Teredinibacter purpureus: one gene and its partner. The protein of the gene in region 2 interacts with the protein of the main gene of each other region in a pairwise test. Links are inferred from orthologs where the notes say so. Each region holds a gene or a part of one and is shown on either strand. Other genes may lie near its edges.

Region 1 (17,133 bases), 960 kb from region 2 along the record:
AATAGTTGCGGGGTCTGCGCCAAGTGCAACAGATACAGGGAAGTTCTCACCGGGATATTTTTTTTGCCATTCTCTAAAGTCTAACGCGCCGCCACGATGGCTTAGCCAACGCATAATCAACCGGTTTTTACCGATGAGTTGCATGCGGTAGATGCCGAGGTTCTGTCTTTCTTTGTGGGGGCCGCGGGTAATGACAAGGGGCCACGTAACCAACGGTGCAACATCTCCGGGCCAACACGTTTGGATGGGGATTTTGGTTAGGTCGACATCGCTGCCTTCCATTACGTTGTGTTGGCAGGGTGCCTTCGTCACTTCTTTGGGCGACATATTGAGCACTTGCTTAAATATTGGCATTTTCTGCCACGCATCTCTCAAGCCTTTTGGTGGTTCTGGCTCTTTTAAAAACGCAAGGAGTTCGCCAACATCTCGCAGTGCTTCAACCGATTCTTGGCCCATTCCTAGAGCTACGCGTTCGGGCGTGCCAAATAAATTGCCGAGTAACGGTATGGTGTGGCCTTCGATATTTTCAAATAGCAGTGCAGGCCCTCCCGCGCGTAACGTTCGATCGCAAATCTCTGTTATTTCGAGGTGGCAGCTTACCGGGTGTGTGATGCGTTTGAGCTGGCCCTTTTTCTCAAGCAGCTGGATAAAATCGCGGAGGTCTTTAAACATAGATGCGCGTTGTGCAGAGCGCTTCGTTTCGAGTGAGCCCAAAAGAGGGGCAACGAGAATACGGAGCGGTTGCAAGCTCCCTTTGGGATGTTGTTGTGAGTGATGATTGGGTTGTTTTTAATGCTGCCATGAGCAGCGTTGCCTTCGCACAAGGTGTGCCGTAAACCGACACTGCGAAGGCAACGCGTTAAACAGTCGCTATTTAGATTTCATGGATAAGAAAAATTCTTTGTTCGACTTAAAGCCTTTAAGTCGATCGACTAAAAATTCAGTTGCGGAGATATCTTCCATGTCATGGAGTAATTTACGAAGAATCCATACGCGTGCCAGTTCATCTTCTTTCATAAGTAAGTCTTCGCGGCGGGTACCGGAGCGACGAATATTGATGGCAGGGTAAACGCGTTTCTCGGCGATTTTACGGTCGAGGTGTAATTCTAGGTTTCCTGTACCTTTAAACTCTTCATAGATAACTTCGTCCATTTTAGAGCCGGTATCGATCAGCGCTGTGGCAACGATGGAAAGGCTACCGCCTTCTTCAATATTTCGTGCGGCACCAAAGAAACGTTTGGGGCGTTCAAGGGCGTGAGCATCGACACCACCGGTTAGCACTTTACCGGATGAGGGTATAACGGTGTTGTACGCACGCGCTAAACGCGTAACGGAGTCGAGCAATATGACTACGTCTTTTTTATGCTCTACCAACCGTTTTGCACGTTCAATAACCATTTCGGCAACTTGAACATGGCGTGAGGGGGGTTCGTCGAAGGTGGATGCAACCACCTCACCCAGAACAGAGCGTTGCATCTCGGTAACTTCTTCCGGACGCTCGTCAATTAGCAGTACAATAAGGTGGCATTCGGGGTTATTGCGGGTAATAGCTTGTGCCATATTTTGCATCATGATGGTTTTACCGGCCTTTGGTGGCGCGACAATAAGGCCTCGCTGGCCTTTACCAATTGGAGATATTAAATCAATGATGCGGCCGGTTAAGTCTTCGGTAGACCCATTACCCGTTTCGAGTGTTAGACGTTCTGTAGGAAATAAGGGGGTGAGGTTTTCAAACAGAATTTTATTGCGTGAATTCTCGGGCTTGTCAAAGTTAATTTGATTAACTTTTAGTAGCGCAAAATAGCGTTCGCCTTCTTTTGGGGGGCGAATTTTACCGGAGATAGTATCGCCAGTACGTAAATTGAAGCGTCGAATTTGGCTAGGTGATACATAGATGTCATCTGGGCCAGCGAGGTAGCTGGCGCCCGCTGAACGTAAAAAGCCGAAGCCGTCCTGCAGAATTTCGAGTACCCCATCACCGTAAATATCTTCGCCGCTGCGGGCGTGGCGTTTTAGGATATTAAAAATGACATCTTGTTTGCGAGAGCGGGCTAGGCTTTCCATACCCATCTCTTTAGCAATATCGATGAGTTCTTCTATTGGTTTTTTCTTGAGGTCAGTGAGATTCATAAGATTAATACGGTAGGAGGGCTTGTCGGCAATTGCCAGATGATTGGGTTAATAATAGTGTCGATATTAGTAATCTGTTAATAAACTGAGGTACAAATGACGAGTATTCATAAAAGGCCACGCTCAGTCAGTTCAAAATTTTCTGATTCGAAATCGGGAGTCTTATTTGCTGCATTTTATAATGAGTGTCGGAATTCGGTTGGCGCTTCGACATTTTAGTTAGCCGTAGGTCAGGCTTGGTGTTGCTATCGATAACGCGAGTAGGTGATAAAGATTATCCGATTGGGCAGCTGTGTCTGCGTAGATCCAGTCATCGGGTTGCTGAAAGTCGAGGTAATGGTGACTGCAGGAGAAATGAGCGGAAATGCTTAAATGCGAGACATCTGCAGTATAGCCACAAAAATAACTCAGTGCAAAGTCCTAATACGCAAGAACTTGATATGGATAGGGTCGCATTTTTTGACCCTGCCCATATCGAGGGTATTTCTTAAAGATTGCTTTCAATAAATTCTTTTAACTGCGCTTTCGATAAAGCACCCACTTTAGTGCCTTCTGCGCTGCCGTTCTTGAAAATAATCAATGTTGGAATGCCGCGAATATTGAATTTGGCCGGTGTGGCCTTATTGGCGTCTACATCCATTTTACAAATCTTGATCTTGTCGCCGTATTCCTGAGAAAGTTCGTCGAGAACGGGCGCGATCATTTTGCAAGGACCACACCATGCTGCCCAAAAGTCAACCAGAACGGGGCCTTGAGCAGACAAAACGTCTTGTTCAAAGTTTGCATCGCTAGTGTGAACGATCGCGTCACTCATATTTAGATTCTCCAAAAGGGGGTATAGGGGAAGAGGCGGTAATGATAAGGATAGCCCGTATTCGATACAAGGCCAAATAAGAGCCTGAAGACGGTTTATGCCCTATCAGCGCCATTGATCTTGTAAATTAGGTCACTGATAAGGAATTACAACCCTAATAGGGCATGATTATTTTGATAGCAAGTGGAGGAGTTCTTCTTGTGCTCCTTGTGGGCTCTCATCTTGAGCGCACTGGTTTTCGGTGTAATGGCCGGAATTGTCGAGCTGCCAGCTGCGCATATTATCGTTGATATACAGTAACAATTCCCGATAAATACGTTGGGCGAGTTCTGGTTGTTGTACCGGAAAGCAGGTTTCCACGCGATGGGTGAGGTTGCGTTCCATTAGGTCAGCACTGGCACAAAATACGGTGGGCTCGCTATTGGCAAAATAATACGTTCGTGTGTGTTCTAAAAATCGGCCGACAACAGAGCGAACACGGATATTGTCCGAAACGCCGGGAATTCCCGGCCGTAAACAACACATACCCCGAATAATCAGGTCGATAGAGACGCCGGCCTGTGACGCTTTGTAGAGCGCTTGAATGATTTTGGGTTCGGTGAGCCCATTGCACTTAAGAATAATATGAGCCGGTTTGCCATCGCGATGTGCTTTTACTTCGCCATCGATAAGCCGTATGAGCTGCCGTTTTAAGGTAAAAGGCGCGTGGAGCAGTTTATCCATGCGTTCTGTTTTACCCATGCCGGTGAGCTGTTGGAATATTCGGTGTACGTCGCCGCACAGTACGGGATCGGCGGTGAGAAGGGAGTAATCGGTGTACAGGCGTGCGTTACCGCTGTGGTAGTTGCCCGTGCCTAAGTGTACATACCGCTTTAATTCGCCGCCTTCCCGGCGAACCACGAGCACCATTTTCGAGTGCGTTTTGTATCCGACTACACCGTAAACCACCACGGCTCCAGCTTCTTGTAAGCGGCTGGCTAGCTCGAGATTCTCTTCTTCGTCAAAGCGGGCTCGTAATTCAACAATGGCCGTAACTTCTTTGCCGTTGCGCGCCGCATCTATGAGTGCGTCTACGATCGATGATTTGAGGCCACCCGAGCGATACAGTGTTTGCTTTATGGCCACCACGTGAGGGTCTTTTGCTGCTTGCCGCAATAATTGAATGACGGGCGCAAACGACTCGAAGGGGTGTTGCAGTAAATAGTCTTTGCGGGCAACGGCGTCAAAAATATTGTCTTTTCGAGCAAGGCCTTTGGGCATAGTTGGCGTAAAAGGAGGGTAGAGCAAGTCGGGTCGACCGACTTGTGTTGGCACCTTCATAAGGCGCTTAAGGTTTACCGGCCCATGCACGCGATAGAGTTCGCTTTCGGTTAAGCCTGTTTCTTGAAGTAAAAATTGGGTGAGCTCTTCTGGGCAGTTATCGGCGACTTCTAATCTTACGGCTGTGCCGAAACGCCGTGAATGTAATTCACCTCTTAGGGCACGGGCGAGGTCGGCAATACCTTCCATGTCGACATCTAAGTCGGCATTGCGGGTGATGCGGAATTGATAACAGCCTAATGCCTTCATGCCGGGGAACATTTTGTCGGCATTGGCGTGAATCATAGAGGAGAGAAAAATAAAGTTATGGCCGGGTTCGCCTAATTCATCGGGTAGTTTGATCACGCGGGGTAGTGTTCGAGGTGCTGGAACAACGGCGTAATTGAGGTCGCGTCCGAAGGCGTCTTTTCCCTCGAGCTTTACAATGAAATTAAGGCTTTTATTGACGAGCCGAGGAAATGGGTGAGCGGGGTCGATACCTATCGGGCTTATGATGGGTAGTACTTCATGCTCTATAAAATTTTCAACCCATTCAGTTTGGGCTGTCGTCCATTGTTTTCGACGTAAAAAGCGAATCCCTTCGGTTGCCATTGCCGGTATTAAAATATCGTTTAGCGTTTTATATTGTTGATCTACCGTTTTGTGACAAATTTCGCTAATTTTCCGCAAGGTTTCGCTAGGCGGCATGCCGTCAGGGCCAGTGGTTTCTCGTTCAAACTTTATGCTTTGCATTAACCCTGCGACGCGAATTTCAAAAAATTCGTCGAGGTTGGAGCTAAAAATTAACAAAAATTTAAGACGCTCGAGTATGGGGTGGCTTTCGTCTAATGCTTGCGCGAGAACGCGTTGATTGAATGCGAGGTGGCTTAACTCTCGATTGAGATAATACGCATTGTTGTCGAGCGAAATAGTTTCGGCAGTTTCTGGGGGGGTTGCGGCAGTGTCGAGTTCGGGCATGTACGTCTGTCCTGATAGTTGAGCAAAACAGTATATACAATATAGCGCTTGTATTGCGTTTAAATGGTTCTCATATCATAAGTATGAATAGTAAAGCCTTGGTTACAATACGCTTAATCTTGCAGTACGCCAACCGAGACTAATGATTCTCGGAGCTTTTCCATTGTCACGGGTTTTGTGAGGTAGTAGCTCATGCCTACATTGAAGACGCGTTGGCGATGTTCGGCTTCTACGTGTGCCGTGAGGGCGATTATGGGGATGGGCGTGTGCGCTTTATTGTGTTCCTGTTCACGAATTTTTTCGGTAGATTCAAAGCCGTCCATTTCCGGCATTTCGCAATCCATAAAAATTAAGTCGAATCGAGGGTCTGCTTCAATAAAGGCATCCAGTGCTTGTTTGCCATCTTCCGCAAATATAGGTTCTATTTCAATTTTACTCAATAGGCCTTCTATTACCATTCGGTTTACGGCGTTGTCTTCGGCAACTAATACGTTGAGTTTTCGTTGTGGTGCAATACTTTTACTTTCCATGGATATGAGCTCGTCAAGCATCACGCCTGTCGCTTGCGCAAGGAGTGTGTTTTTTATTGCGCTAATGGTGAGAGGTCGTGGTAGCACGGAGGTGACTGGCATTAGTTGCTCCATGCTGAAGTTTGTGGTGCGTTCCCGGGTAAGAATAATAATAGGGGTTTCAGCGTAAAGTTCTAATTTGCGAATGGCTTTGGCGACCATAAAACCATCCTTACCGTCAACGGTTTGGTCGATGAAAATAAAGTCGTATTTCTTGCTGTTGGGCAGTATTTTTAAGCGTTCCAAGGCCTTGTCGGCATTATCGAGGGTGTGACAGGTTACGTTCCAGCTGGCGGTATGTTCACCAAATGCCCGATTGAGTATGGGGGTGTTATGTATCGCGAGAACGCGCTTCCCAGAAAGCGCTAAGCTGGAGCTGGGTGCTTGGCGGTTTGAAGAATCATCGGGCAAATGGAATTCACTGGTAAACCAAAACGTGGAGCCCTCGTTGGGCTTGCTGTTCACCCCAATCTTGCCGTTCATGAGTTCGGCGAGCTGCTTGCATATTGCGAGCCCAAGCCCTGTTCCACCAAAGCGGCGGCTGGTTGTGCTATCGGCTTGACTGAAGGCGTCAAATAAATGGTTAAGTTTTTGCCGCTCTATACCAATTCCGCTATCGGAGACTGAGAATTTTAGTACGGGCGTTTCACTGGCAGTCTGCTTCATGGGTAGTACTTCAACAAACACGTAGCCTGACGATGTGAATTTGAAGGCGTTGCCGATTAGATTCACTAAAATCTGCCGTAAACGGGTTGGGTCACCTTTGAGGTAAATGGGGGCAGAGGGATGAACATTGCATAGCAGTTCTATGTCGCGTTTGTGCGTTGTGGCGCTGAATAGTTGCAGGCAATCGTTAATTAATTGGTTAAGATCGAATTCGACATCTTCCAGGTGCATCTTGCCGGCTTCGATTTTGGAGTAGTCGAGGATGTCATTAATAATATCAAGCAGCGATTCCCCTGATCGAAAAATAACATCTAAATAGTGTTTCTGAGTATCGTTTAAGGGGGTATCACGAAGCATTTCTATCATGCCAATGACCCCGTTCATGGGGGTGCGTATTTCGTGACTCATCGTCGCGATAAATTGACTCTTGGCTTGATGTGCGGCTTCAAATTGTTGGATTAATTTTCGAGTTTCGAGTTTTTCTTCTTTTTCCGTTAGTAGGGCTTTTTCAATTTCGTTGCGTTGCCACAGATCGTCTTGAATGGTGTTTCGCATGGTTTCGAGCGCTTCAACGATCGAGTCTAGCTCGTCTTTCCCTTTCGTTGAGGGCGGGCGGTCTAGCGCGATGGGTGCTTCAAGGTTATTCAGCGATACCGTTTTGGCTTGGTCGGCAATACTGTGAAGGTGGCGAATGACGAGTCGGTGTACCAAATTTAGAATAGCGATGGCCATCATTAACATAACGGCGCTTTCGAGCATTAAGTTATATAAAAACGCGTTTAAAAACTCACGGTTAAAGAACGCATCTGAACTTTCTAGCGTTAAGTTGTAATTGCCGTGTTCTGTAGCGAGGGGGTAGTTTTGGCTAAGGTGGCGTCGCCATCCGGATTGTTCTGTACCCGCGATAGACGTGAGCTGCTCAACTCGGCTGCCAAATTGTTGTGTTAGCGTCAGAGTTAATGCTGGGTGGAGTACGTGGTGTTCGTTGAGTACTTTATTAACTTGTTGCTCACTGTTACGGGCGAGAGCCCGAGCGATCCAAGGTGTAATGGCCTGAGCGGAGGCGTCGAGTTCGAGTGACAGGTGTTGGGTGTAGTTGCGCTCAAGCAGCAATCGTTCACCGATAGCCAAAAAGATTATAATGAGCCCGATAATGAGTGCCAGCAAAGATAGGCGCTGTGCAATGCTGCGGGTTTGTGGAGTTTTATTAGATGTACGCATCGAATGAATAGTTGGCCACGGTCATGCTTAGCTTTATTTGGCAAGGTCCTCAATGAGTGTAGCAGCCATTAGCTTACTCGGTATACGGTGGTTGTTATGTCTCTGCCAGAAAGGCTTCCAGTAGGTTGTTTAAGTATTGATGCCCTAAGGGCGTTGCTTGCAGGTGCGATTGCCAAGGGGCAAGTAGGGCTTTGTTTTGTTGCTGCTGCAACAGGTTCTGAATATTGTCTATTGAAAGCCCTGTGCGTTCGCTGTAAAGCCTTGTTGGAACACCATGAACGAGTCGCAGAGCATTCATCATAAACTCAAAGGGCAGTGCTGTTGTGTCGACGTGATGGCTATCGGCATTGAAGGGGTTGCCCTGTAAAACTTGCTTTTGCATGGCGCCTAAGTAGTGTTCTGGCATGCGCGTTTTCCGAAAACGCATAATGTGTTGCGTGTCGAATTGGGTAATTTTACCGTGGGCACCAGCGCCAATGGCGAGGTAATCGCCAAACTGCCAATAATTCATATTGTGGGCGGCGCGCAAATGAGGTTGGGCATACGCCGAAATTTCATATTGGTGGTAGCCTGCCTCGGCGAGCTGTTGTTGCCCATGTTGTTGGATATCCCACACGGTATCGTCTTCTGGTTGTTGCGGGGGGCGGCTGTAAAACTCGGTATTCGGCTCAATGGTGAGTTGGTACCAAGAAAGGTGCTCTGGGGCTAATGCGATGGCTTTCTTAAGGTCTTGTGCGGCGCCTTGTCGTGTTTGCTGCGGCAAGGCGAACATCAAATCGAGATTCATGTTGTCGAAGCCAGCTTTGCGGGCCAGTTCGAATGCGTGAATAACATCATTTGGTGAGTGAATACGGCCCAGCGTTTTGAGTTGCTGGGCATCGAAGCTTTGTACGCCCATGGAAAGACGGTTTACTCCAGCGCTGCGATACCCGTTGAAACTATCGTATTCGGCCGTGCCGGGGTTGGCTTCTAAGGTAATCTCGCAGGTGGGTGATAGGCCAATGGTGGTCGCGGCGGCGTCTAGTATTCGACCGACGGCTTTAGCCGGCAGTAAACTTGGGGTGCCACCGCCGAAAAAAATGCTTTCAAGTTTTCGGCCTTGCGCAAGGAATGCATCGGTTTTTAAATCTTGCTCGAGAGCATCGATATAGCGCTGTATAGGTAGCTCACCGTTGGCTTGATGCGAGTTGAAATCGCAATAGGGACATTTACGGACACACCACGGTATGTGTATATAGAGCGAGAGTGGTGGCAGTGAGTTTAAGGTAAGCGATGACGGCATGAGTGTTGTTTAGCTATGGGTTGGGCGTTACTTTAACTCAGTGAACGTGCAGAGATCTATGATTACAAAATGAAACAAACGGTGGAAGTCGGTTGCGATTACACTATAGCGAAGATAATGCTCGATTTAATCAAAACAAAAAGAAGGAGTGCTCTTTGAGCCAGTCGTGGGTGAGATTTCCTCTTAAATTGATGGCCGTAGCCATTGTGTGGAGCGGTGGGTGTTTACCGATGTCTGCACTAGCTGTGAATTATGGAATTTATGATGCACGCGGCTTGGCAATGGGAGGTGCGACCGTTGCCACAGCAAGCTGGCATTCGGCGCAGTATTACAACGCGGCATTGTTAGCGTTTCATGATGAGCGAGAAGAAGATACTCGGCACGGAAGGGTGGTGTTTCCCAACGTTGTGATTCAAGCCGACAACGTTGTGGAAGATGTTGTTAATGCCGCCAACGATGATTTGGACCAGCGCCTTGGTGGAGCCGTGAGTACCTTTAATGCCGCGCCTTCGGCAGCAACAGCTGCTCAAACCGCTGACTTAGCGCGCGAACTGGATGCCTTGCTGGATGATTTGGCGAATGAAGATGTGAACATGGATGCGGTGGTGAGCTTTTCTGTGAGTGAGCCGAGCTTACTTGAAGGGGGCGCCTTCTATTTTGGTGTGCGAACGTTAGGGCTGGGTACGTCGACTATTCCACCAGAGGACAGTGCTTTGCTCGAACGTTATATTCTAGCGCTGGATACTGTTGCTGACGGTGGCGCGCCCACTGATATTCCTGCCGAACTCCTTGATGCCAATGGTAATTTAATTGATCCCACCGAACAGTTAACGTCCACTGTTGATGTGGGTGGGGTTGTTATTAGTGAATGGGCTGTAGCGGTAGCCAAACAGTTTGACGTGTTCGACCAAGCCTTGGCTATTGGTGTTACCCCCAAAGTTATTCGTGTGGATGTGTTTCGAGAAACCACCAATTTCGATACAGACGAATTAGATTTTCTCGGCAGCCAGCGCACCTATGTAGGCCTTAACGCAGATGTGGGCATCGCTTTGGAAATGTTCGGCCATTACCGTATAGGTTTTGCCGTAAAAGATATTATTCCTGAAGAATTTGAAACGGATGATGGTTTGCTGCTGAAGCTAAATCCACGGCCACGTATGGGCTTTGCGTATGTGAACGATTGGTTAACCCTAGGGTTGGATGTGGATGTTATAGAGAATGAAGCGATGGCGGCAGAAGCCCCCACACAAGAAACCAGTTTGGGTTTGGCAATATCACCGTTTGAAGCGCTAGAGTTGTGCTTAGGCTATCGCCAAGATATGACAGGCTTGCGTGACGATGTTATTGCCGGTGGTGTGGCCTACCAATTTAAAGGTATGGCGTTTGAGCTTTCTTACGCTACGGGTTCAACCAGTACGGGTGCGGGTTTACAATTGGGTTGGGTGTTTTAATTTATTATTGGCGATACTCTTTAGCCCACTTTCCAGACATATAGTAAAAGAACGTTTCTAAATGTTCGGGCACGTTATTGTCGTAAGTTCCTAGCCCCAGCTCTTCTCGCTCCTTGCTCAATGCGTGATAAAGCTCAGCTGCTTTTCGGTCGACTTCTTCTTGTGGAACAGTGAATAGGTCGATGCCATAGCGCTTAATATCGCTTTTAAGAAGCATCTCTGCAACGGAGTCTCCCCTGACCATCGCTATTTTGTACCACGCTAGACCATCAATGAGTAATTCTTGTGCTGCTTCTGGGTTGGTCTTTAAATGTTTGTAACTTATAAGGGAGCCGCCGCCTAAGGCAACGGCGTTTGCACTTGAGCCAAAAGTACCCCCTTGCGCCACATGGCCAGCATTTCTTTTGTTTTTCCTTCGGCGCCATACCTAAGGGCTAAGGTATCGATCGCAATTAGGTCGCCAGCATTGGCGAGAGCATTCAGCTCTGTGGTCGAATAGTGTGTGTAAATTTCACTTGCGTCTTGATCGACCCAGCCATGCTCTCGGTTGTATTCCGCTCCCGCTTGAATTTGTGCGGTTGTTGGTAGACCCGCTAAATCTCTTTCAATATCTTCGTCGCTGAGTAGAACCTCAGCTGAACCGATTTGGGAGTCTTGGTGGCTGGTCGTTTTAGGTGTGCTGGAAATTAAGCTTTGGTTATCGGAGATAGTTGAGTTGTTGGCTATTGTATTTTGTAGGGAACTGTTCTGTTCTTTTACTTCGACGGAGCCGCCCTTAAGGGCTCGGTCTTGAATTATAACTAGAGATAACCCACACGTTACGATAAGTAAAAGAACGCTTACTTTGAAAATTTTTTTCACTGTTAAACTTTCCCTAAAGCCGGCTAATGAAATGGTTATGCATTATTGGAAAGATAATTAATGGGTATGATTAGTTTAAATTTTCTCTATAAATACACAGGTTTACCGTCATACCCATTAAGTGCACCTTTACTCCCAGGCTGCTAGGCAATTGTTTTCTGCTAAAGCATGCATATACGTGGGCCTTCCCCTATTCGGGTGGCTTTCTAGCCTTTCCTAATAAACTCCCCTAGAATCCCAGCCTTTTATTTCTTGGTTTTCAGTGATGGACGAGCTTTCTCTTTACGAAAAAATATTATCAATCTCTTCTCCTTGGTTTGTCGAATCAGTTCAGCTAGATGAGCGTGACAACACCGTTCACGTCCACGTTGAATACGATTGCGACAAACATTTAACCTGCCCTTTGTGTGAATCCAGATGTAGTCGCCATGACACCAGAACAAGAACATGGCGCCATCTCGATAGCTGTCAATTTCGCACTCTCGTTCACGCGAATATCCCTCGCTCTAAATGTCGCACGCACGGTGTATTGCAAGCTGATATCCCCTGGGCTGATAAGCGATCAAGTTTCACCTTGATGTTTGAGGCTTATGTAATCTCCTGGCTTCAAGAGGCGAGTATTAATGCCGTCAGTAAGAAGCTGGCGCTTAGCTGGAATGCTGCCGATGGAATAATGAAGCGGGCTGTAGAGCGAGGCCTAAAAAGACGGTCTCATCTACATATTCAAAACCTAGCTGTCGATGAGGTCTGCAGCAAAAAGGGACATGAATATGTGACCATTGTTTCCAATGATCATGGGCATGCAATAGATGTCCAAGAAGATCGCAAAAAATCGAGTTTAAACGCATTTTTTACAGGATTAAGTGACAAGCAAATCCAATCAGTTGAAACGATTAGTATGGATATGAGTCCGTCCTATATTTATGCCACCAAAGAGTATATTCCTCACTGGGAAAGAGCGATATGTTTTGATAGGTTCCATGTTGCGATGGACTTAAATAAGGCTCTAAATAGTGTTCGTAAAAGTGAAGCCAATATGGTCGCGCAACAACACAAGCTAGAGCTCCATAGATCGAAATTTGCATGGCTGAGATCACGTGAAAATCTAAAGGATATTCATTCTGTACAGATTTCAACATTAAGCGTTGTAGCAAAGAAGACTGCACGCGCATGGGCGATAAAGGAGTATGCCATGGAGCTCTGGAATTATGATGATCGTATATGGGCTGAAGAAGCTTGGAAGCAATGGTACAGCTGGGCGATAAGAAGCCGCCTCAATCCTATAAAATCGGTAGCTAAAAGCATAAAGAAGAATCTATGGGGGATAATAAACGCCATCGTAAATAAAAAGAATAATGCTGGTGCAGAAAGTATAAATAGCAGAATAAAAATGCTAAAAGTAAAAGCGAAAGGTTTTAGGCATAAGGCCCGTTTTAAGGCTGCAATTTTATTTCATCTCGGCGGGCTGGACCTGATGCCAGAAATCTAGCCACCCGAATAGGGGAAGGCCCATATACGTACAGTTTGCTGTATTGGCCTCTTCGGTCGGTTGGGCAACGAGGTTACATTGATTGACGTAAGGTTGTACGCTTCCTTCGACACTGATTGATATTGGACCGCTACTGAGAACTAGGGTGCCACTAAAACCTGCGGCCAAACTTGAGCATGACCTTAAGTCCTTAACCAATCTTGTCTTTGCGTTGTACTTGCACCCTTGTAAGCTACCGTTGGCTGAATTTAAGCAGATTGAAAGTTTATTCTCATTCTCTTGCGTTTGCTGAGATGCCGCGTTTGCCGCCGCCTATTCCTCTTTGCGTTTCGGCATAGGCGGCGGCAGCAAATTGTTGACGTAATTGTTCTCTTGCTAGAGCACTCAATACGCTCTCTTCTATCGTTTTATATCCTATTGATGAGGGACCCTCTTCGGGCTCGGATGCGAGTAATGGCGAGGCTAGTGAGGAAATACTGACTATAAACAGTGCGCTGGCTAGTAATTTAAACTTTACTGGTAAGAGGTAAGTTCATTTTAAAATCCCTTTTAGACTTGTCCGTTATTATTTATGCCTATTGTAGATCAGGCAACGAAGAACAGACTATAATTTCCCCTGCGCGAGAACTGAATGACTCGTGCACCTCTTGGTTTGAGTCTTTTTGTTCTTAAGTAAGCTTATGGAATTTAAATTTTTTCCGTTTTAATGGCTTCTAATAGCGTTTGTAATGCCTTGCCACGATGGCTAATTTTATTTTTTAAGTCTTTATCCAGCTCGGCCGAGCTGCAATCAAATTCGGGCACATAAAATAATGGATCGTAGCCGAAGCCTTCAGCGCCTGTTGGCGCATCCAAGATAAACCCCTCCCAGCTACCCTGACAAATAATGGGCGTGGGGTCTTCTTTATGGCGCAGGTAAACTAATACGCATTGATAGCGCGCGCTTCGATTTTTACGTTCGGTGATGGTGTTTAGTTGGTCTAGTAAATAGAGGTTGTTGCGTGTGTCGCTCGCAGGTTCGCCAAGCCAATTGGCCGAAAATCGAGCAGAGTAAATGCCTGGTTTACCTAGCAGTGCATCAACCTCAATGCCTGAGTCGTCTGCAATAGAGGGTAACCCGGTATGTGCGCAAGCATTACGTGCTTTTAATATTGCGTTTTCCACAAACGTGAGGCCCGTTTCTTCGGCTTCGGGTACATTAAAAGCGGATTGTGGGAGTACTTCAAAATCACACTGGAAGAGCAGCCTAGAAAATTCGCGTAATTTTCCCGCATTGCCGCTGGCTAAAACAACTTGCTGTTTCATTGTGAAACAAGCTCGCTGCTAAAGCGGGCGTTTAACGGCACGTCACCCTCAATTAAACGTGCGTCTATAGTAAAATTCACCACTTCTTTGCCTGAAATTCTTACGGGCGCTAGATAATAAGTTGCCGTGGCTTCTTTAATTTCGGTAAATTCCAGTATTTTTTGTTGCTGTAATAGGTTGGTGACAGTGCCGGTAATGTTGGCTGCGTGGCCACCGTGTTCGCCTCGAGGGGTGATTGAAATATTAAGCAGTGCTTCGTATTGGCTGCGTTTAATCTTGTACGCAGCTGCGACGTCGGGCAGTAAAAAATTACTAGGAAAAACACTGTAGTGGATTTCGTAATCGCCGGAAACTTGGCTGCCTTGGAGATTTGTTTCAGCGATACTGGCGCTGCTAATGAAGCATGTTATCGCAAAAATAATAGAATAAAAGTAATGTGTCATAAGGTTATTGTGTTAGTCGGTAAAGGGCGGTAACGCCAAATAAATTAGGATGAAATTTTTGCAGTAGTGAACCTTGTTTATTGCCACCAATAACTTCTCTGTTTAAGCGCTTTGCATTATGGGCTTCGCAGAGTATTTCGAAGTCGGTAAATGTGCAAAAATGGATGTTAGGCGTGTTATACCATTCGTAGGGCAATAAATCTGATACGGGCATACGGCCGTTAATACCTAAGTGGAATCGGGCTTTCCAGTGGCCGAAATTAGGGAACGTGACAATACATTGGCGGCCGACGCGTAGCATTTCTTGTAGTACTTTGTCGGGGTACTGCATGGTTTGGATCGTTTGCGACATAATAACGGTGTCGAAACTTTGGTCGTCGAAATCACTTAAGCCTTCGTCGAGGTTTTGTTCAATGACGTTAACGCCATTCGCTATGCAGCGTAAAATATTCTCGGAGTTTATTTCAATACCATAGCCGTGTATGTTTTTTTGTGCAGCTAATTTTTTTAAGAGGGAACCATCGCCGCAGCCAAGATCTAGTACGCGAGAGTTAGGTTCTATCCAGCCTTCTATAATATCATGGTCGATACGCATTATTGAGTCACCTCAATTTTTTCCATATACCGGGTAAACAAATCCCAATATCGCGGTTGATCGGGGACTAAAAAAGCGTCGTGCCCAAAAGAGGATTCTACTTCACCGTAAACCACGTCGCGGTCAGCGCGTATTAAAGCATTTACCATTTCTTTTGATCTTTCTGGCGAAAAACGCCAGTCCGAGGTGAATGAAATAATTAAAAATTTGCACAGTGCATTTTTGAAGGCTGTGACGGGGTTGTCGTCGTATTCACGGGCTAGATCAAAATAATCCAGCGCGCGTGTCATTAAAACGTAAGTGTTTGCATCAAAAACTTTGGAGAAAGTTTCACCTTGGTATCGTAAATAACTTTCAATTTGAAATTCGACAGGTGCTTCTATGCCTTGCTCAAACGAGCCGGAGCGTAAATCTCGACCGAATTTTTTACCCATGCCGTCGTCGGATAAGTAGGTAAGGTGAGCAATCATTCGGGCAATCGATAGGCCACGAGTGGGTACGGTGTCTTCGGTAATGTAATTGCCCTGATGATACTCAGGGTCTGTCAAAATAGCTTGCCGTGCGGCATGGTTAAAGGCAATGTTTTGAGCGGTAAGTTTCATTGCCGCGGCTATCACAACACAATGGTCGAGCCGCTCTGGAAACTCTAGCGCCCAGCGCATGGCTTGCATTCCCCCCATGCTGCCACCGACAACTGCGGCCCATTTTTGGATGCCCATGCGGTCGGCGAGTCGTGCTTGAGAATTTACCCAGTCGCGTACGCGTAAATTGGGGAAGTCTGCACCCCAGGGTTTACCCGTTGCAGGGTTTGGGGATGTAGGGCCGGTGGAGCCATGGCAGCCGCCGAGGTTGTTTAGCGAAACAATACAAAATTTATTCGTATCTAAAGGTTTGTTGGGGCCAATATAGTGGTCCCACCAACCGGCTTTGCGGTCTTCCATGCTGTGGTAGCCAGCAGCGTGGTGATGGCCGGAAAGTGCGTGACAAATAAGAATGGCATTTGATTTGTTTGCGTTGAGTGTGCCGTACATTTCGACCACGAGATCATAGCTGTCGAGATCTCGGCCACAGGCTAAAGACAGTGGTTCGTCAAAGTGATAGGTGTGGGGTTCTACAAGTCCGACGGAGTTTTCTGGCAGTGATTCTGGCATTTGTCTGGCTTAGATGTGTCGTATAGTCTAGGTGAAGGCAGAGCGAACCCTGCACAATAGAAGGTGCTAGCTTACGCTATCTTATTCATGCCGGTAATGATCCGGCACAAATTAATTAGAGTGATGGTAATTGTTGGGTCCTAAGCTTCGTTAGTATCCGATTACTACAAGTGGTACCAGGCCAACATTGCTGGCAAAAATATCGAGCATTTTTTGCAGCACGGTGAGGCCCAAAAATACAAAAAGCACGGAGAAATCAAGCCCACCCATAGGCGGAATAATCCGTTTAACGGGGTTCAGTATAGGGTCCATGAGTTGGCGAACCAATACTAGAGCGGGGTGGCTGCTGTGGGGAGCAATAAAGCTGGTGACAACTAAAACAATAAGGCAAATGTAGGCAATATAGGTTGATAATTTTAGTAGCCCTATCAGCCCCCAAAGGGTCATCTGGAGCGGGTTGATCCATTGTTGCGCAACAATAATGGCCAGTAATTCTCCGATTACCAGCTGCAGTAACAGTGCGAGCACTATAGAGGCTATGTCTATGCCTCCCGCGCCGGGAATAACCTTGCGTAACGGAATAAGCAATGGATTGGTGACTTTCACAATAGCCTGTGAAAATTGATTATAAAAATCGGCCCGCGCAACTTGCAATAGAAAGCGTAAGACCACAAAAGATAGGTACAGTGACGCAAGCGTATCGATGACAAGAACCACTATTTCGATCCAAGGATTCATAATGAGCTTAACCTAATTCTTTGGCGAGTTCGCGTGAGCGGTCAGCGCAAGCGAGCATGGCGTTTTCGACAATTGAGCGGAAGTCGTTTTCTTCAAAAGAGGCAATTGCCTCGGCAGTAGTACCGTTTGGTGACGTTACCC
Region 2 (5,825 bases):
GCTTAACAGTAAGCTAATCACTTCTAAGTCGGCATCTATACCTGGCTCACCGAACAATTCAACACCAGCCCACACCGGAGTGCGCGATGCTAGAGGTGCTTTCGGGCGGGTGTGTAGCACATGCCCAGCATAACAAAGACGATTAACCCCTTCCCGCTTCAAGCTATGAGCATCCATTCGAGCCGCCTGTGGCGTCATATCAGCACGAATACCCATGGTCTTCCCAGACACTAAATCCGTCACCTTGAAGGTGAGCAGTTCAATATCGCGGCCCGAGCCTGTGAGAAGCGAGTCGGTAAACTCCACCATAGGCGGGATAACGTAATCGTAACCCCAGCACTTAAAAGTATCGACCAATCTACGGCGAAGTCCTTCAACTTTGTTAGCCGCTTCAGGGAGTAACTCTTCAATGCCGTCTGGCAGCAACCAGCGGTCAACTCTACTCATAATGTGTATATTCTCAATTAGTGATTAACAACAATGCCAGCCCAATCAACATGCTAAGGAGACCCATAATCCGCAAACGACGGTCATCAATAATCGCTAGGGTTGCCACCAATTTACGCCAACGATCAGGGTACAGAAAAGGCACGACGCCCTCTATGATCAATATCAGGCAAACAGCTTTACCGAGTTCTTCCCACATAGGATTCTAATGAAGCCTTTATCATTAACATTTCAGTTGTTCGCTAAGCATGACGGGTACTTTTGAAGCCCCACCCATCATCCGTAGACATAAAAAAACCGGCTCTATCGGAGCCGGTTATGTGATTTTACCATGAATTCAAGCGCTATTTGCCTTTTGAATTCTTCAGATAACGGAAGAATTCGCTATCAGGGTCAATCAGTAGTATGTCTTCTTTGCCACTAAAGCTTTGTTTATAAGCTTCCAGACTACGAACAAAGCTGTAAAACTCCGGATCTTGCTGAAAAGCCGCCGCATAGATACCGGACGCCTTTGCATCACCTTCACCACGAAGTAGCTCTGCATCACGATAAGCCTCTGCCTGCATGATCGTGCGTTGACGCTCTGCATCGGCGCGAATGATTTCCGCTTGCTCTTTACCTTGTGAACGATGTTCCTGCGCTTCTCGTTCACGCTCAGCGCGCATACGGCTAAATACCGGGCCACTCACATCCGACGGTAAATCAATTTTCTTCACTCGCACATCAACCACTTCGATACCCAGAGAATCTTGGGTAAATTCGTTTAGCTGATTGGTGAGGTTAGTCATTAATTGATCGCGCTCTCCACTCACAACTTCTTGCAATGATCGCTGAGCAAACTGGTTCCGCAAACCACCATTAATACGCTGCTCTAGCAGTCGCTTTGCGCGGGCCTCATCACCGTTAGTTGCCGTGTAATAGGTTCCTACATTGATAATACGCCACTTGGCAAAGCTGTCGACCATCATGCTTTTCTTTTCGACAGTCAGAAAACGTTCAGCTCGTGCATCCAATGTCAGTACACGCGCATCGAACTTGCGCACTTCTTGTACAATTGGGATTTTGAAATGCGCACCAGGTTGTAAGTCAGCATTGGCCACTCGACCAAGATGCAACAGCACGCCACGCTCAAACTCGTTGACGATGTAGATTGAATTCGCTGCAATCACAATGGTAACAAAAGCGAGTATGGATAATATAAAGGCTCTTACGGACATAACTATCTCCCCTCCCTACGACGCGCATTAAGACCAGACTCTTCTTGGCGAATATTCTCTAACACTTGATTCGTCAAAGTGTCCATGTCAACGGCGTCCATAGCTCGCCCAGCGGGCTGACGATTACTGCTCATAATTTTATCGAGCGGTATATACATCATGTTATTACCGCCTTCCACATCAACCATTACCTTAGAACTTAGACTCATCACTTGTTGTACCGCATCTAGGTACAAACGCTGCCGTGTCACTTCAGGGGCTTTTTTATACTCGGCAAGTAAATACTCAAAACGTTTCGCCTCACCTTCTGCTTCGGCAATGACTTTTTCTTTATACGCGTAAGCTTCTTCTAACACACGCTGTGCAGCACCACGCGCCTCAGGAATAACGCCGTTGGCATAAGCTTGCGCCTGATTCTGAAAACGCTCTTCATCTTCTCTCGCTTCAATCACTTCATCGAACGCGCCCTGTACTTCACGAGGCGGATTAGAATCTTCGATATTCACCTTTTCAATACTTATTCCTGTTTCATAGGAATCAAGGTACATTTGCAAGCGATCCTGAACATCAAAAGCAACCTGCTCTCGACCTTCGGTTAACACCGCATGCATCAAAGCCGAACCTGCCACATGCCTTAACGCACTATTTGTTGCTTGCTTTAAACTTTCTTCAGGCGATTTCACTCGCAACAAAAATTGCTCAGCATCGTTGATCAAATACTGGACTGACAATTTGATATCAACAATATTCAAATCTTTAGTAAGCATTTGCTCTGACGTGGTCCACTGGCGTACACCCGTCACATTAATGGTATAAACCTTATCCACTAAAGGCGGGTTCCAGCGAAAACCAGGGCCTTTAGTTTCATGATAATTCCCTAGGCGTAATACAACGGCCCTCTCTTGCTCGTTCACAATACCCGAGCCAAGAACAATATATATTCCCGCGATAACAATAAGAACAAGAGCAACCATAGACCAACCAAAACCAGAGCCTTGCCCGCCACCGCTTCTACCGCCGCCACCAAATAGGCCAGACAACTTCTTTTGTAGGTTTTTCAGGGCTTCATCTAGGTCGGGCGGGCCATCATTGCCGCGCTTTCCGCCACCCCAGGGGTCTTTATTATTACCACCCGGTTCATTCCAAGCCATAAGTTACTCCGTATTATTTTGAATTAGTTGAGAGGATATAAAGGCGATTTGGCCGTTTTCAACTGTACGCGTTCGCGAAACGAGCACGCTAGTTAAAAAACAGGCTAGTCAATAGGTTAGATTTAGACCGCCAGACGCTCGTCGTCTGAATCTTGTTGCGGTTGAACCGCAAGGTCTTGGAGATCAATGTTCTCAGCCGAGAGCATACGCTTGAGATCCACTTGGGGCAATCTTATCTCAATTTCACAACGACCGTCTGGCAAATAGGATTCGCCAAGCACTGCATTTTGCCGGTGCAACCGCGCACGTAAACTACCCATATCACCGGACAAACTCACTTTCTCATGGAACATGTCATCCGTTAACAAATCCGATATCGCTTTGAATAATAGCTCTATTCCCGCCCTGTCTTCTTGGGAATCCCGAGCGGAAAGCCAAACGGCGACCGGTTTGCCCAAATCATCGCGATCTATTCTGGGCGCCATACCTTCCATTAAATCGATCTTGTTATAGACCAGTAAACGCGGAATTTGATGAGCTTTGATTTCTTCTAAAACGAGATCGACCTGTTCAATATTATGCAAACGCTCATCCGCCGGGGCATCGATAACGTGCAACAACAAATCGGCACTAGCGGCCTCTTCTAGCGTGGCGCGAAACGATTCAACTAAGCGGTGTGGTAGATTACTAATAAAACCCACCGTGTCGGCGAGCACTGCGCCACCAACATCCGGTAAATTAATACGACGCATAGTAGGGTCTAAGGTCGCAAACAATTGGTCACGAACATAAACACCCGCTTCAGTAATCGCATTAAACAACGTGCTTTTACCAGCATTGGTATAACCAACAAGAGAGACGGTAGGGATATCAGCGCGGCTTCTTGCTCGCCGGCCTTGTTCACGTTGTTTTCGCACTTTTTCAAGACGCTTACCGATAGTCTTAATTCGCGCTCGTAACAAACGACGATCAGACTCCAATTGCGTTTCCCCTGGCCCACGTAAACCGATGCCACCTTTCTGTCGTTCAAGGTGCGTCCAGCCGCGAATCAACCGAGTGGACATATGCTCAAGCTGAGCTAATTCAACTTGTAACTTGCCTTCGTGGGTACGCGCACGCTGGGCAAAAATATCGAGGATAAGCCCTGTGCGGTCGAGCACACGACATTCAAGCTCTTTCTCTATATTGCGTTCTTGGCTTGGGGACAACTCGTGATTAAATATCACTAACCCAGCATCGTGCTCACGCACTAACTGAAGTAGCTCATCGAGTTTACCGGTGCCAATAAAGTACTTTGAGTGGGGTGCAGAACGCGCGCCAGTGAGCATTTCCACTGGATCTCCCCCCGCCGACAATACCAGCTCTTCAAACTCTCTGGGATCATCAGCCGCTACTGCCTTTGGCAGCTCCAAGTGAACCAAGATGGCTAATTCACCAGAATCAGGTCTATCAAAAAACAAGTAATTCTCCGCTATGAGGTTGGCTAAAAGCAGTGTCTAAGATACGTCCAAGCTAAATAGGCTGACCTAGACCAACGTCTATTCCCCTGCTTTTAGCGTCTCGAAGCTATTCACCATTATCCAGATCATCGCCAGTGCCATCAGCATTTAGCATAGGCACGCGAACAGGGCGTGAAGGGACAACAGTAGAAATAGCGTGCTTATACACCATTTGGCTTACAGTGTTTTTAAGCAAAACCACAAACTGGTCAAACGATTCAACTTGTCCCTGAAGTTTGATGCCGTTAACCAAATATATGGACACCGGAATGCGCTCTTTACGAAGCACATTAAGGTAAGGGTCTTGTAAGCTATGCCCTTTTGACATGGGTATTCTCCTTGTAAGGATCAAAAGTAAGTAGTCACGTTCTCTTAATAAAAAAACATTAAACGGGTGTTAACACGCCAAGTTCGCGCTTATAACCATTTATAGAGTTTTAAGATCAATAGTATCCGTGTAAGCGTATAAATTGACTATAGTCGTTCGGGCTAGAATGTCACGATCAACCGGCTTCCTTACCGATAATGTTAATAATCACACAATCTCTCGCCCCAACATCCTGCACTCGTCATTAAGCAGGTCTCCGCGCCATTATATGGTGGTTGGAGATAAAATTCTCAATGCTTTAATCACAATTTCACTAGAACTCAACAATTCTCCATTTTCATGCTGACTATATAACCAATTTAAGTTCGGCCAAGAGCGTAGCCACGTTAATTGTCGTTTAGCCAACTGCCGAGTTGCAATAATGCCCCGCTCTCGCATGTGAGAAAAGTCACTCTTACCCTCGAGGTAATCCCATACCTGACGATACCCCACTGCTCTAATTGCGGGCAATTCCGAATTTAAATCGCCTCGACGGTACAATGTTTCGACCTCGGAAATAAACCCGAGTTCAAGCATTAATTTAAAACGCGATTCTATCCGTTGATGAAGCACGGTTCTGTCAAAAGGTGTAATCGCAATTTGGGTCCATTCATACTCATGCAAGAGACCGCCACTGTTTTCTTGACGGAACTCACTTATTGGTTTTCCTGAAAGCCGATACACTTCAAGCGCACGGCAAATTCGCTGCGAATGGTTAGGGTGTATCAATTCCGCCGTTACACGATCAACCAGCCCTAACTGATCATGCATATACGGCCAACCAAAATCAGCGGCTTCTTTTTCGATCTGCGCGCGAGTAGCAGGCTCTGACGCTGGCATGGTTGAAAGCCCTTCGAGCAAAGCTTTGAAATACAGCATGGTGCCACCAACCAATAACGGCGTTTTACCTTGAGCAACAATATCGGCCATTTCTTTCGTCGCATCTTTTGCGAAATCTGCCGCAGAATAGGGTTCGGACGGGTCCCGAATGTTAATCAAACGATGGGGCGCGCGCGCAAGCTCATCTGCGCTAGGTTTAGCAGAGCCGATATCTAAACCACGGTAAACCAACGCAGAGTCGACACTAATAATTTCGGCGCCTAACTGTTCATGCAATGCTATAGCCAGATCCGTTTTCCCTGAC

The links.
Region 1: the proteins of hfq (region 2) and rho interact in binary tests that used the Escherichia coli proteins (3 or more experiments, as listed by UniProt). The link is inferred for Teredinibacter purpureus from one-to-one orthologs.

The regions. Positions count from the first base shown.
Region 1 is NZ_CP060092.1:605,737-622,869, reverse strand. The notes cover bases 1-2,929. They hold rho (transcription termination factor Rho), read right to left. Parts: upstream 2,131-2,929; coding sequence 871-2,130; downstream 1-870. Other genes in these bases: trxA (thioredoxin TrxA), read right to left, coding at 2,618-2,929; H5647_RS02530 (hypothetical protein), read left to right, coding at 675-836; ubiD (4-hydroxy-3-polyprenylbenzoate decarboxylase), read right to left, coding at 1-672. In the rest of the region: more of trxA, read right to left, coding at 2,930-2,944; ppk1 (polyphosphate kinase 1), read right to left, coding at 3,113-5,221; H5647_RS02510 (hybrid sensor histidine kinase/response regulator), read right to left, coding at 5,335-7,677; radical SAM family heme chaperone HemW, read right to left, coding at 7,772-8,959; conjugal transfer protein TraF, read left to right, coding at 9,115-10,410; H5647_RS02495 (hypothetical protein), read right to left, coding at 10,415-10,798; H5647_RS02490 (hypothetical protein), read right to left, coding at 10,750-11,271; H5647_RS02485 (ISL3 family transposase), read left to right, coding at 11,537-12,760; rdgB (RdgB/HAM1 family non-canonical purine NTP pyrophosphatase), read right to left, coding at 13,448-14,065; H5647_RS02475 (DUF4426 domain-containing protein), read right to left, coding at 14,062-14,508; methionine biosynthesis protein MetW, read right to left, coding at 14,513-15,103; homoserine O-succinyltransferase MetX, read right to left, coding at 15,103-16,254; H5647_RS02460 (YggT family protein), read right to left, coding at 16,405-16,992; proC (pyrroline-5-carboxylate reductase), read right to left, coding at 17,000-17,133. UniProt on the Escherichia coli protein: Facilitates transcription termination by a mechanism that involves Rho binding to the nascent RNA, activation of Rho's RNA-dependent ATPase activity, and release of the mRNA from the DNA template.
Region 2 is NZ_CP060092.1:1,582,266-1,588,090, reverse strand. Bases 3,013-5,750 are described here. They hold hfq (RNA chaperone Hfq), read right to left. Parts: upstream 4,643-5,750; coding sequence 4,382-4,642; downstream 3,013-4,381. Other genes in these bases: miaA (tRNA (adenosine(37)-N6)-dimethylallyltransferase MiaA), read right to left, coding at 4,907-5,750; hflX (ribosome rescue GTPase HflX), read right to left, coding at 3,013-4,275. Also shown: H5647_RS07065 (ATP phosphoribosyltransferase regulatory subunit), read right to left, coding at 1-447; H5647_RS07060 (DUF2065 domain-containing protein), read right to left, coding at 461-646; protease modulator HflC, read right to left, coding at 792-1,664; FtsH protease activity modulator HflK, read right to left, coding at 1,667-2,815; more of hflX, read right to left, coding at 2,938-3,012; more of miaA, read right to left, coding at 5,751-5,825. UniProt on the Escherichia coli protein: RNA chaperone that binds small regulatory RNA (sRNAs) and mRNAs to facilitate mRNA translational regulation in response to envelope stress, environmental stress and changes in metabolite concentrations.